Regions from separate parts of the Streptomyces sp. NPDC088725 genome, predicted to be linked through region 3. Evidence: riboswitches for the same ligand, from Rfam matches in the RefSeq annotation. Region 3 holds a riboswitch; each other region holds the start of a gene.
The links. Region 3 has a riboswitch for cyclic di-AMP ahead of ACIP6N_RS00465 (M23 family metallopeptidase). Riboswitches for the same ligand answer to the same signal wherever they lie in the genome.
Positions count from the first base shown of each region.

Region 1 (4,268 bases), on a different contig from region 3:
CGTACTTCGCGAGGCCCTCACGCTCAGAGAAGGCGATCGAGGCGTCGAGCCGTTCCGCGCTGATGTTGGAGGCGGCGATGGCACGCACCTTGCCCGCCTTCACCAGCTGGTCGAGGGCGGTGATGATCTCCTCGACCGGGACGCTCACATCGTCGAAGTGCGTGTAATAGAGGTCGATGTGGTCCGTGCCCAGCCGCCGCAGCGACTCTTCGACGCCGCCCTTGATGGTGTCGGCGGCGAGGCCCTTGAACTTCTCGTGGGCGCCGACCTTCGTCGCGACCAGCACGTCGGAACGGTTGCCGCGGGAGGCGATCCACTCACCGATGATCGTTTCCGATTCGCCGCCCTCATTGCCGTCCACCCAGGCGGAGTAGACGTCGGCGGTGTCGATGAAGTTGCCGCCCGCCGCGGCGTACGCGTCGAGCACGGCGAAGGACTGGGCCTTGTCCGCGGTCCAGCCGAAGACGTTGCCGCCGAGGGCGAGCGGGAAGACCTGGAGGTCGGAGGAGCCAAGCTTGCGAAGATCAGTCATGAGGTGATTCAACCCCCGCGCGGGCTCCCCCTATTCCACCTCGGGCCCACGGCTCGCGGCGGTGTTCCCGAGCGGCCGGGCCCGGGTTGCCACCCGAGGCCCGGCCCGCCGCGTCCGCCGCGTCCGTTCCGTCAGGGATTGAGTCCGTTGCTCCGCAGCCAGGCCATCGGGTCGATGCCGGTGCCGTCCGGAGTGTGCACCTCGAGGTGCAGATGCGGCCCGGTCACATTGCCGGTCGCGCCCACCCGGCCGATCAGCTCGCCCGTGGTGACCTTCTGCCCGGCGGTGACGGTCATGGACGACTGGTGGCAGATCCACAGCTCCGTGCCGTCGTCCAGTTCGAGCACCGTGCGGTAGCCGTACGAGCCCGACCAGCCGGCCGACAGGACCGTACCGCCGTGAATGGCCTTGATCGGGGTGCCCGTCGGGGCAGCGAAGTCCAGGCCCGTGTGATAGCCCGAGGACCACATGGAGCCGGCCTCGCCGAAGGTGGAGGTGAGGGTGTACGAGGCGACCGGGAGGCTGAAACTGGCGGCCAGCTTGGCCAGCCGCTCGGCCTCTTCCTTCTTCTTGGCCTCTTCCTCCGCCTTCTTCTTCGCCTCTTCGGCCTTCTTCTCGGCCGCGTCCTGCTGCTGCTTCGCCTGCTCCTGCGCCTTCTCGGCGGCCGCCGCCTCGGCGGCCACCTGCTGGGCCGTGTCCGCCGCGGTCTGCTGCTGCTCGGCCTGCTGGAGGATCCTGGCGCGCAGCGCCTCGCCCGCGTCGGTGGTGCCCTGCTCGGCGTCCTCACTCGTGAGGCCCGCCGTGGTGAGCGGGGCGTCCGCGGCCATGGCCGCGAAGTCCGGCTCGGCGTTCTTCTCGTCGTGCGAGACAAGAGAACCGACACCCGGCAGCGACGTGGCGTCGGGCAGGTTGTCGGTGATGACGTCGGGGAGGGTGATGGAGATGGGGGGCTTGCTCTGCGCGGTGGCCATGCCACCCGCGCCGACGGCGGCTATGACGCCGACACCCAGGACCGTGGAGCTGCGCGCGAGTCCGTTGCGCTGCTTGGCGACGCGGTGTCTGCCGCGCACGGGGAGGACGGACTCCTCTGTGGGGTTCCACTCCGCCCACTGTCTGACCGGCTCCTCGCCGAGAACGGTGGTACCGAAGGGGGCCTCTTGGGCAGGCTTGTCTGACGCCACGGGGGCGCACTCCTTTCCTTCCTTCTCGCCTACCGGGTTAGCTGACGGGTTCGGAGCAGGAAGGTCTCCTACGAGCGTCTTTCCGCTGCGCGAGGCAGCAAAAGATGCCCGATTCACCCCAATTTTTGGTTCCCCGGTTTCCATGCGGAATTCGGCGCGTGCGCGCGGCGCCATCTCTGCCGACGGCTGGGACAACCGCGCTGCGTTATCGAACGTTAATAGAGAGTCCGGCTTTATTCCAAGCCATTCCCGATGATCGTTAACAACTTCGCAACGGACTTACCCGGACGCAAGCGGGTGCAACCGGGTGATTTGGCTGCTCGTCGGTACACCTCCGCTTCCTGACCGTAAGTCAAATGTTATGCGGAGGGATGTACTGCGGTCACCTGAAGTGATAATCCGTGCGCGAGGCCCCTGAGCTCCTTGAGGGAACTCAGGGGCCTCAGAGGCGCACGGAGTGAGCGGCATGGCTCACGGCACGCACGGTGTGGGCGGCATGGCTCCGCGACTCAACGGTGCGGGCCGTACGAGTCCGTGACTCACGGCGTGAGCGGCATGGCTCCGCGCCGCTCCGGCCACTCCTCCAGCTGCTCTCCCGTCGGCCGGCAGACCGCGAGCAGCGCCATGTCGTCCTTGCTGCCGCCTCCGGTGTAATCGACCACCTCGCCGACCAGCTCGTCGAGCAGTGCCTCGGGACCCTTGAAGGTCCGGCCGAGCAGCCGGGCGCCCGTGTCGAAGAAGACGCCCTCTTCGTTGCGCGCCTCGGAGAGCCCGTCCGTATAGAGGAGCAGCGTCGCGCCGTCGGGGTACTCGATCTGGTCCGCGCGGTCCGGCAGGCTGCCGAGGTCGCCCATGCCCAGCGGCAGCGCGTACTCGTCCGGCTCCAGCGACCGCAGCGATCCGTCCGCGAACAGCAGCAGGGGCGCCGGATGCCCGCGGTTGACCAGCCGTACGACATTCTCGCCGTATGGGATCTCGGCGAGCACCGCGGTGGTGAACCCCTCGAAGGCGTCGAGTTCACCCCGTAGCGCCTTCTCGCGCATGATCGCGCGCTCCAGGCGCTGCGCGACGCCCTCCAGGGACCGTTCCTGCTCCGCGGCCTCGCGGAAGGCGCCGACGGCCACCGCCACTATGGCGACCGCCTCGAGCCCCTTCCCGCGCACGTCCCCGACCACCAGCCGCACGCCGAACGGGGTGTCGAGCACCACGAACAGGTCACCGCCGATGAACGTGTCTCTCAGCGCGGCCTCGTACCGGGCGGCGACGCGCAGCCCGCCGATCTCCTCGGCCGGGGTGGGCAGCACCGCACGCTGCGCCGTCTCGGCGATGATTCTCGCCGAGGCCAGCCGCTGGCCACTGCGGCGGACGACCCAGTTGATGAACAGCGCGAGGACGGACACCGTCGCCACGGTCGCCGCTTCGGCGACCGTGACCACCACGCTCACCGATTCGATCGCGGTGTCGATGCCCACCACGGCGGCCAGTGAGAGGAGCGCCACCACCGCGGTGTTGCGCGCGCTGGTGAAAGGCGCGGCCAGCAGCGGGGCTGCCGAAAAGAAGGGTGAGGCGGTGACGCTCGCCGGCGTCAGGCTTTCGAGCAGTACGCCCGCGACGAGCATGATCACCGGAAGAATCCGCACGATCATCGGTGGCGGACGTCCGGTCCCGCGCGGCCTCCCGAGGCTGCTCGCGCCGTTCGGACCGTCGGGGTCGCTCATGCCGCCCCGGGCGTCCGCGCGGGGCGCACGGCTCGCGCCGCCGCTCGCATCACTCGGGGCGTCGGCGCCCCGTTTCAGCTTCCCCACCAATGATCTCCTGCCCGGTCCACCTTCGGCTGCGGAAGGTACCGCGCTCCCACCAGGCTGTCCGCCGCCACGTCGGGCGGCGATTCGCCGTCGGCCGAGTGGGCTACGGCCGAGTGGGCTACGGCCATGAACATGGAACGATTCATACGCCTGAGCTTGACACTGCGTAGCGATCACTCGCAGACCTTAGAACCCTGCACGCGATCCGCTCTGTCCCATTCTGCCCGAATATCTGACGCTTCGGTGGGTACCGAGGGCGGGTTTACCGTCACCAAATCTGGGTAAAGCCGCCCCGGACACGACGAAGGCCCGGATCCACAGGGATCCGGGCCTTCGTCTTCATGAGTAGCGGGGGCAGGATTTGAACCTACGACCTCTGGGTTATGAGCCCAGCGAGCTACCGAGCTGCTCCACCCCGCGCCGCTGAACGCAACACTACGCCATCCGGAGCAAGATCATCTCCACCCCGGAAAGACCCCGGAAAGGCCGCCCCGCCGGCCCTTTTCCCGGGCGTGCCGACCGCCCGGACATCAGGCGGCCGTCACGACATCGGCCCGGATCGAGGCGGCCCATTCCACCAGAAGCCGCTGATAGCGGTCCTGTTCGGCCTCGGAAAGCGCGCGTCCGGCACCGCCGGCGCGGGTCCACAGGGCGCGGATCTCCGCGTTGACGACGGCGGCGGAACGTACGGGACGGGGCTGAGCCGAAGCGGACGAGGAAGCGGACATGGGAGACAGGCTACGGCCAGCC
Region 1 covers NZ_JBIVLO010000004.1:660,349-664,616, reverse strand. The annotation lists gene ACIP6N_RS13230 (aldo/keto reductase) at 1-532, opposite strand, end outside; gene ACIP6N_RS13225 (M23 family metallopeptidase) at 664-1,713, opposite strand; cyclic di-AMP (ydaO/yuaA leader) riboswitch at 1,725-1,880, opposite strand; gene ACIP6N_RS13220 (PP2C family protein-serine/threonine phosphatase) at 2,253-3,431, opposite strand; gene ACIP6N_RS13215 (hypothetical protein) at 3,506-3,664, opposite strand; tRNA gene ACIP6N_RS13210 (tRNA-Met) at 3,865-3,938, opposite strand; gene ACIP6N_RS13205 (hypothetical protein) at 4,049-4,246, opposite strand.
Region 1: it holds a riboswitch for cyclic di-AMP, as region 3 does, so the genes downstream of both, ACIP6N_RS13225 (M23 family metallopeptidase) here and ACIP6N_RS00465 (M23 family metallopeptidase) in region 3, are expected to answer to the same signal.

Region 2 (4,268 bases), 770 kb from region 3:
GAGGACGAGGAGACCGTCGCCAGCGCGCGGGCGACGGGAGATCTGCTCAGGACACGGCTGGCCGCGCTCGTTCCGCGCTACGAGCTGCTGCACGAGGTACGCGGCCGCGGTCTGATGGTCGGTATCGAGTTCGGCAGGCCGGACTCGCTCAAGCTCCGCAGCCGCTGGACCATGCTCCAGGCCGCGCGCAAGGGGCTCTTCGCGCAGATGGTGGTCGTCCCGCTGCTCCAGAAGCACCGCATCCTCACCCAGGTCTCCGGTGACTTCCTGGAGGTGATCAAACTGATCCCGCCGCTGACGATCGGCGAGCGCGAGGTGGACCGGTTCGTGGACGCGTTCACCGCGGTCATGGACGACGCGCACGGCGGTGGCGGGCTGATGTGGGACTTCGGCAAGACGCTGGTGAAGCAGGCCGTCGCGAACCGGTAGCGGAGCCTGCGGGAAGCTTTTTTGCCTCCGGGGCAATTGATTTGCCCCGGAGGAAATGACCTGGCGCAATGGAGGCATGAGTACTTCTGCCGAAGGAGGGGCGGCCGACGAGCTGCCCGAGGTCGCGCCCCGCCTGCGCGAACTGCGCCGAGGCCGCCGTCTCACCCTTGAGGCGGCCGCCCAGCGCGCCGGGCTCTCCCCGGCGCATCTCTCCCGGCTGGAGACAGGGCGCAGGCAGCCCTCGCTGCCCATGCTGCTGGCGCTGGCCCGGGTCTACAGTACGACGGTCTCCGAACTGCTCGGCGAAGTCCCCCCGGAACGCGACCCGATCATCCGCGCCGGGCGCATGGAGGCCGTCGAGGCCGACGGCTGGACCTATCACCAGGCAGGCAGCGGCGCGGGTCGTGCGATGCAGCCGCTGCGGGTCCGTATCCCGTACGGGGCGCAGGGCGATCTCGTCCGGGTGCACGCGGGAGAGGAATGGCTCTACGTCCTGGAAGGGCGGCTGAGGCTGGGCCTCGGGGACGCCGTCCATCTGCTCGACCCCGGCGACAGCGCGCACTTCGACTCGCTCACCCCGCACCGCATCGCCGCGGCCGGGCCCGGCGCGACGCACCTGCTCTTCGTCCACACCCTGCTGCAGAGCCCCGCCGCCGAGCTGTGTCTCGGCGGCGGGCGCCGTCGCGGCTGAACCGCCGGGAAAGGTCCGCTCTCATGTCAGAGAACCGAGTCCGCAGAGAATGGACGCTCCCCCGGGGACTGGTCGTCCGGCTCTTCGCCTATCTGGTGGCGGGGCACCTCTTCGCCGGATTCCTCTACGTGCTCTTCCTCGTGGGCTCGCGCAGCCAGTAGCGCCGGTCGTCGCCGCTCCTTGTCACGCGCCGTCGAGGAGGCTGCCGCGCAGCTTCTCCAGGGTCTGGGGGGTGAGTCCCAGGCCCTCGGCCAGATAGCGCTCGGTGGTTCCCCACGTCTGCTCGATGGTCTCGAAGGCGGCGGCGAGATACTCGGCGCGCGCGTCGAAGAGCGGGCTGAGCAGCTCCATCACCTCGTCGGACGTGCCGGCGGGCGAGGTGTCGCTGCGGCGGACCAGGTAGCGGTGGGCCGGGGCGTTCGACTTCAGATAGTCCGCCTCGACGGCCCCGGGCTCGACCCCCACGGCGAGCAGCGTCACCGCGACGGAAACCCCCGCCCTGTCCTTGCCCGCCGCGCAGTGCATCAGCGCGGGGACGCTGTCCTCGGCGAGGGCGTGCAGCACCCGGCTGTGCTCGGCGGTGCGGTCCGTGATGACCGACCGGTACGACTCCGTCATCCGCGCGGCCGCCTTGCCGTCCGAGAGCAGCGCGCGCAGCTGGTCGAGGTCGCCGTGCCGGATCATCCGCCAGAACTCCGCGCCGTGGGCCGGGTCGGAGAGCGGGATGTTCACATGGCGTACGCCGGGCAGCTCGACGTCCCTGCCGTCGAGCTTGAGGTCGGCCGCGTTACGGAAGTCGAAGATCGTGTGGAGACCCAGCGCGGACAGCGCAGCGGCGTCGGCCGCGGTCGCGTTGGCGAGGTGGCCGCTGCGGAAGAGACGGCCCTGCCGCACAACCCGGCCGTCGGTGGTCGGCAGTCCGCCCACGTCGCGGAAATTACGCACGCCGGTCAGTCCGGGCTCTGTCGGCGGGACGTGCGGCAGGTGCTGCGTCATGGGAGCTGCTCCTCCGGATCAGCCGCCGGCGCTGCTCGCCGACGGTGGCGGGCTCTGACCCTACGACATGATCACCAGACTAATCTGTCCGTATTGTTCGTTTGATTGCAACCTGTCCCCATAAATGGGCGGATGGGTTTGTGCCTCGTGAGCGGGATCATATTCGTGACGGTCCGTGGCGGTGCGGCGAAGCGGAATTCCTGCGTCCTATGGAAAACGAAGATCCTTAATCCACGGAGGGTGACCGCTAATCCCGGGAAATATCGGAGCGTGTATTGCCGGCGGGAATACACGGGCTTGTTCCCGCCGGTTCGCTCGCTTACGGTCACCATTTGTCCGAGCGGAACGCCGAATCCTGCCGCCGCCCGGAATTCCATCCACCCACGTGTGGCAGGAGCGGGGGACCCAGGTAGTACGCCGAACCGGCTCGTCCGGACGGCTCGGGGTGAAGTCGCGCGACAGCGCGACCGGGCAACTCCAGCTCGAACCCGACAGCTCACCTCGCAGGCGCCGGAGAGGAAATTCGTCATGCCCGCAAAGGGTAAGCACCGCCGTCCCATGTCCCGTTCGATCAGACGCGGAATCATCGCCGTCAGCGCGGGTGGCGCCGCCCTCGCGCTTCCGCTCATCGGTGCCACCGGCGCGCACGCCGCCGAGAAGGCGACGCCCACGCAGACCGTCGCCGCCGCCCAGACCGCGAAGACCTACTCGGTGGTCTCCGGCGACACGCTGTCCAAGATCGCGCGAGACCAGCACGTCGCCGGTGGCTGGCAGAAGCTCTACGCCGACAACCGCCCGGCCGTCGGCGCCGACCCGTCGGTGATCCGCCCCGGTCTCAAGCTGGCCGTCGGCGCGGCTGCGGCGACCGCCGCTCCGGAGGCCCCCGCGGTCAAGAAGGCCGCCGCTCCCGCCTTCAACCTCCCGGTCGCCATCGACGCGATCGGCACGCCGTACCACCAGGCGGGCAGCAGCTGGGCCAGTGGCTACCACACCGGTGTGGACTTCGTGGTTCCGTCCGGCACCCCCATCAAGGCGATCGGCGCGGGTACCGTCGTCACCGCCGGCTGGGGCGGCTCGTACGGCAATCAGGTCGTCATCCAGCACCCGGACGGCACGTACTCGCAGTACGCCCACATGACCTCGATCGGTGTCTCCGCGGGACAGACCGTCGGCGCGGGACAGCAGATCGGCATCTCCGGCGCGACCGGCAACGTCACGGGACCGCACCTGCACTTCGAGGTCAGGACCGGACCGGACTACGGCTCGGACATCGACCCGGTGGCGTACCTGCGCGCCCACGGCGTCACTGTCTGAATCGGTCGATCTCTGACGCCTGACGCCCGACGCCCGAAGCCCGGCGTCTGAACAGGCGAGGACAAGCCACCGCCCGGCAGCGGAAATGCCGGGCGGTGGCTATTCCCGTTTGGCCGAAACTTGACCGATGGTATATCTCACCCGCCGTCAACCCTTCCTTACGGTCGCGTAGGTCACACGCGCGGGAGCAAAATCCTCAGCTGTGTTCAACGATGAGAGATCAAGAAGAGAAGGCGTATTCGGGTCGTACGCGGCGATCGGCGACAGCTTCACCGAGGGAGTGGGCGACCCGGGACCCGACGGTCTCTATGTCGGCTGGGCCGACCGGCTCGCGGTCCTGCTCGCCGACCAACTGCCGGTCACCGGCGACCCGGCGCACAACACCGCGCACGGCGACGACACGGTGCACGGCGACTTCCGGTACGCCAATCTCGCCGTACGCGGCAGGCTCCTCGACCAGATCGTCGCCGAGCAGGTTCCGCGAGCGATGGAACTCGCACCGGACCTGGTGACCTTCTGCGCGGGCGGCAACGACATCATCCGCCCCGGCACCGACCCCGACGACGTCGCCGAGCGCCTGGAGCGCGCCGTCGCCGACCTCACCGGCGTCGTCGGCACGGTCATGGTGACCACCGGCTTCGACACCCGCGGCGTGCCCGTCCTGCGTCGTCTGCGCGGCAAGATCGCCACGTACACCGCCCATGTGCGGGCCATCGCCGACCGCTACGACTGCCCCGTCCTCGACCTCTGGTCGCTGAAGTCCGTGCAGGACCGGCGCGCCTGGGAGGGCGACCGGCTGCACCTGTCGCCCGAGGGGCACACCCGCGTGGCGCTGCGC
Region 2 covers NZ_JBIVLO010000001.1:890,363-894,630, forward strand. The annotation lists gene ACIP6N_RS03775 (aspartate aminotransferase family protein) at 1-429, shown strand, start outside; gene ACIP6N_RS03780 (helix-turn-helix domain-containing protein) at 506-1,120, shown strand; gene ACIP6N_RS03785 (DUF6126 family protein) at 1,144-1,281, shown strand; gene ACIP6N_RS03790 (tyrosine-protein phosphatase) at 1,304-2,116, opposite strand; cyclic di-AMP (ydaO/yuaA leader) riboswitch at 2,453-2,641, shown strand; gene ACIP6N_RS03795 (peptidoglycan DD-metalloendopeptidase family protein) at 2,645-3,430, shown strand; gene ACIP6N_RS03800 (SGNH/GDSL hydrolase family protein) at 3,633-4,268, shown strand, end outside.
Region 2: it holds a riboswitch for cyclic di-AMP, as region 3 does, so the genes downstream of both, ACIP6N_RS03795 (peptidoglycan DD-metalloendopeptidase family protein) here and ACIP6N_RS00465 (M23 family metallopeptidase) in region 3, are expected to answer to the same signal.

Region 3 (4,268 bases):
CGAGACCGCCGCCGAAGAGACCGACGAGCACGAGGGGGCGGACAAGTGACCGACGCTGCCGTGACCATGGACCTCCATCCGCAGCCGCAGGCCGGCGAAGCCACCCCCTGGGCCTTCCCCGCTCCCGAGCGCGGCGCGCTCGACAACGGCGTGACGGTGCTGCGCTGCCACCGCCCCGGGCAGCAGGTGGTCGCCGTCGAGATCTCCCTCGACGCCCCGCTCGACGCCGAGCCGGAAGGGCTCGACGGCGTCGCCACGATCATGGTGCGTGCCTTCTCCGAAGGCACCGACAAGCACAGCGCCGAGGAGTTCGCCGCCGAGCTGGAGCGCTGCGGCGCCACGCTCGACGCGGCCGCGGACCACCCGGGCGTACGGGTCTCCCTGGAGGTCCCGGTCTCCCGGCTCGCCAAGGGGCTCGGCCTGCTCGCCGACGCGCTGCGCGCGCCGGCGTTCCTGGACACCGAGGTCGAGCGGCTGGTGAACAACCGCCTCGACGAGATCCCGCACGAGGCGGCCAACCCGGGCCGCCGGGCCGCCAAGCAGCTCTCCAGGGAGCTGTTCCCGGCGTCCCTGCGCATGTCGCGCCCCCGCCAGGGCACCGCGGAGACGGTGGAACGCATCGACGCCAAGGCGGTGCGCGCCTTCTACGACGCGCACGTACGCCCCGCCACGGCCACGGCCGTCGTCGTCGGTGACCTCACGGACGTCGACCTGGACGCGCTGCTCGCCGAGACGCTGGGCGCCTGGACGGGCAACACCGCCCCCGCCAGGCCCGTGCCGCCCATCACCGCCGACGACACGGGCCGCGTGGTGATCGTGGACCGTCCCGGCGCCGTACAGACCCAGCTGCTGATCGGCCGCATCGGCGCCGACCGGCACGACCGCGTCTGGCCGGCCCAGGTGCTCGGCACGTACTGCCTCGGCGGCACCCTGACGTCCCGTCTCGACCGGGTGCTGCGCGAGGAGAAGGGCTACACCTACGGTGTCCGGGCCTTCGGCCAGGTGCTGCGCTCCTCCGACCCGGCCACTCCCGGCGGCGCGACGGGCGCCGCGATGCTCGCCATCAGCGGTTCCGTGGACACGGAGTCCACCGGCCCGGCGCTGGAGGACCTCTGGACCGTGCTGCGCACCCTCGCGGCCGAAGGCCTCACGGACGCCGAGCGCGATGTGGCCGTCCAGAACCTGGTGGGGGTCGCGCCGCTGAAGTACGAGACGGCGGCCTCGGTGGCGGACACCCTGGCCGATCAGGTCGAGCAGCACCTCCCGGACGACTTCCAGGCGCAGTTGTACGCGCGCCTGGCCGAGACCGGCACGGTCGAGGCGACCGCGGCGGCGGTCAACGCCTTCCCGGTGGACCGTCTTGTCACGGTGCTCGTCGGGGACGCCGCCCGGATCAAGGATCCCGTCACGGCGCTCGGAATTGGCGAAGTGACGGTTGTCACGGGCTGAATTCCGCCGTAAGTGGAACCCCGGTGACGACCAGTCGCCGGGGTTCTCCCGTATGTCCTTCTTGTCTGTGGTGTGCGCTACAAACGGGCCTGTCTGTTTGGTGATTGAAAGACAGTCCGCTTAGCGTCGATCCGGCTGTTCGCCAGTAACGCGCCGCGACCGCGGCATCGGACAGCCATCGCCGAGTCCCCGTCAGGCGCGAGCCTGGGGAGCCGGGGACCCACACTCAGTCCCCGGGGTGAATCGGGTGCCTTCGCACGTATCCCGTGCGGAGGGGCCCGTAGGAGACCTTCCTGCTCCGAACCCGTCAGCTAACCCGGTAGGCGAGAGGGAAGGAAAGGACCAGCAGTCTTGGCATTCAGCCGTCCCGCCGGGAAGCACCGTGCCCCGCGCCGTGCTTCGAGTCCCGACGCGCGCCGTACGGCGCGCAGGAGCGCGAGAGCCGCAGGCGTCGTGACCGTCGCCGTCGGCAGTGTCGTCACCGGGCTCTCGTCCCAGGCGCTGGCCGCGGATTCCGACGCGCCGGCCGCGCGGCGGACCGGACTGACGCAGGTTCTCGACGTCAGTGACTCCCTCGCCGACGAGATCGGGGCCCAGGCCGCCGCCCAGCGCCAGGCCGCCGACGAGGCGGCCCGCGCGACGGCTCGGGCCGAGGCCGAGCGCAAGGCCGAGGCCCGCGCCAAGGAGGCCCGCGCGGCCGAGGAGCGCGCGGCCCGTGCGGCCGAGCGCGAGCGCCTCAACGCCTTCCGGCTGCCGGTGGCCGGTTCGTACGTCAGCACGGCCTACCGCAGCGGCGGCGCGCTCTGGTCCTCCGGCAGTCACACCGGCATCGACTTCCACGCGGCCTCCGGTACCCCGGTCGTGGCCGTCGGCGCGGGCACCGTGGTCGAGGCCGGCTGGGCCGGCGCCTACGGCGACAACGTCGTGCTGAGGATGGACGACGGCACCTACACGCAGTACGGCCACCTCTCGTCGACCGCCGTCTCCGTCGGCCAGAGCGTCAGCGCGGGGCAGCGGATCGGCCTCTCGGGCGCGACCGGCAACACCACGGGACCGCACCTGCACTTCGAGGCCCGTACGAGCGCGGAGTACGGCTCCGACATCGACCCCGTCGCATATCTGCGCAGCCACGGCCTGAACGTCTGACCGATTCGTCCGGCCTCCGCAGAACCTCCGTCGCACTGGCCAAAAGATATCCATGGATTTCGGGCAGCCATCGGAAATTCGCGTTGATTGCAATAGAGTCACGGAACAGGCGTCAATCGGCTGCGTTTCGCGCGGATTAAGGCGGAGGTTCGGACATGCGCATTCCAGCGCACTCGGTATGCACGGCGATCCGCGACGACATTGTCTCCGGTCTGTTCGAGCGGGGCGGCAGACTCACCGAAGAACATCTGGCGCGGCGCTACGGCGTCTCCCGCGTCCCGGTGCGCGAGGCGCTGCGCACCCTGGAGTCCGAGGGGTTCGTCACGACCCGGCGCCATGTCGGCGCGTGCGTGGCCGAACCCACCGAGCAGGAGGCGGCGGACCTCCTGGAAGTGCGGCTGCTGCTGGAGCCGCTGGGTGCGGCCCGCGCCGCGCAGCGGCGTACGGACGCCCATCTCAAGGTGTTGCGCGGCATGGTGCGGCTGGGTCAGGAGCGGGCGCGCCGGAGCCAGGGCGAGGATCTGCGCTCGCTCGGCTCCTGGTTCCACGAGACGCTCGCCCAGGCGTCCGGCAGCCCGGGGCTCATCGCGCTGCTCACGCAGCTGAGGCACAAGATCGCCTGGATGTACACCGTCGAGCAGCCCGGGCATCCGGTGGAGTCCTGGGCGGAGCACGGCGCGATCGTCGACGCGGTGGCGCGCGGCGACGCCGAGCGCGCGCGGACGCTCACCACGCTGCACGCCGAACGCTCCGCCGTCGCGCACCGGCTGCGGCGGCCCGCCCCGGTCATGGAAAAAGTGAGCGCTTCGCAACATGCCGTAAACATCACGAGCGTCCGTACTTAACAATGACGTCGTATACAAAGAGCGGGAAACAAGTGGGCTCTATTTCCTGCTGCCCTTTTTGAAAGAAAACGGGCCGAAAACAAACCGAGCCGCGGTGCGCGGAATTCACGCACCGCGGCTCGGCCCGCGGAAAAGATGTGCCGGACGTCTCAGACCGTCTCGGGGAGTTCGTCGAGTCCCTCGGCGACCAGCTTCGCCAGCCGGTCGAGCGCGGCGTCCGCGCCTTCCGCGTCCGAAGCGAGCACGATCTCCTCGCCGCCCTGCGCGCCCAGTCCGAGCACCGCGAGCATCGACGCGGCGTTGACCGGGTTTCCGTCGGCCTTCGCGATGGTCACAGGGACACCGGTGGCCGTGGTCGCACGGACGAAGATGGAAGCGGGGCGGGCGTGCAGGCCCTCGGCCCAGCCGACATTGACGCGGCGCTCAGCCATGGTGTTGCCCTTCAAGTCTCACGTTTCAAGAGGTTGTCTAGACCAGTGTCTCACGTGCGGCGAAGTACCTGGAGGCACGTGTTCACGCGCGGCCTCCGACCGCGCTCCGCCGTAGGCTTGGACCATGGAGACGCCGTCGGAATACGCGTACCCGAGCCACTGGGAAGCAGACATCGTGCTGCGTGACGGCGGTACAGCGCGTATCAGGCCCATCACGACCGGAGACGCGAAACGCCTGGTCAGCTTCTACGAACAGGTCTCCGACGAATCCAAGTACTACCGTTTCTTCGCCCCTTACCCGCGCCTCTCCGACAAGGACGTGCACCGCTTCACCCATCACGACTACGTGGACCGGGTGGGCCTCGCGGTGACCGTGGGCGGCGAGTTCATCGCCACC
Region 3 covers NZ_JBIVLO010000001.1:116,198-120,465, forward strand. The annotation lists gene ACIP6N_RS00455 (M16 family metallopeptidase) at 1-49, shown strand, start outside; gene ACIP6N_RS00460 (M16 family metallopeptidase) at 67-1,449, shown strand; cyclic di-AMP (ydaO/yuaA leader) riboswitch at 1,619-1,790, shown strand; gene ACIP6N_RS00465 (M23 family metallopeptidase) at 1,801-2,595, shown strand; gene ACIP6N_RS00470 (GntR family transcriptional regulator) at 2,751-3,440, shown strand; gene ACIP6N_RS00475 (HPr family phosphocarrier protein) at 3,590-3,871, opposite strand; gene ACIP6N_RS00480 (GNAT family N-acetyltransferase) at 3,996-4,268, shown strand, end outside.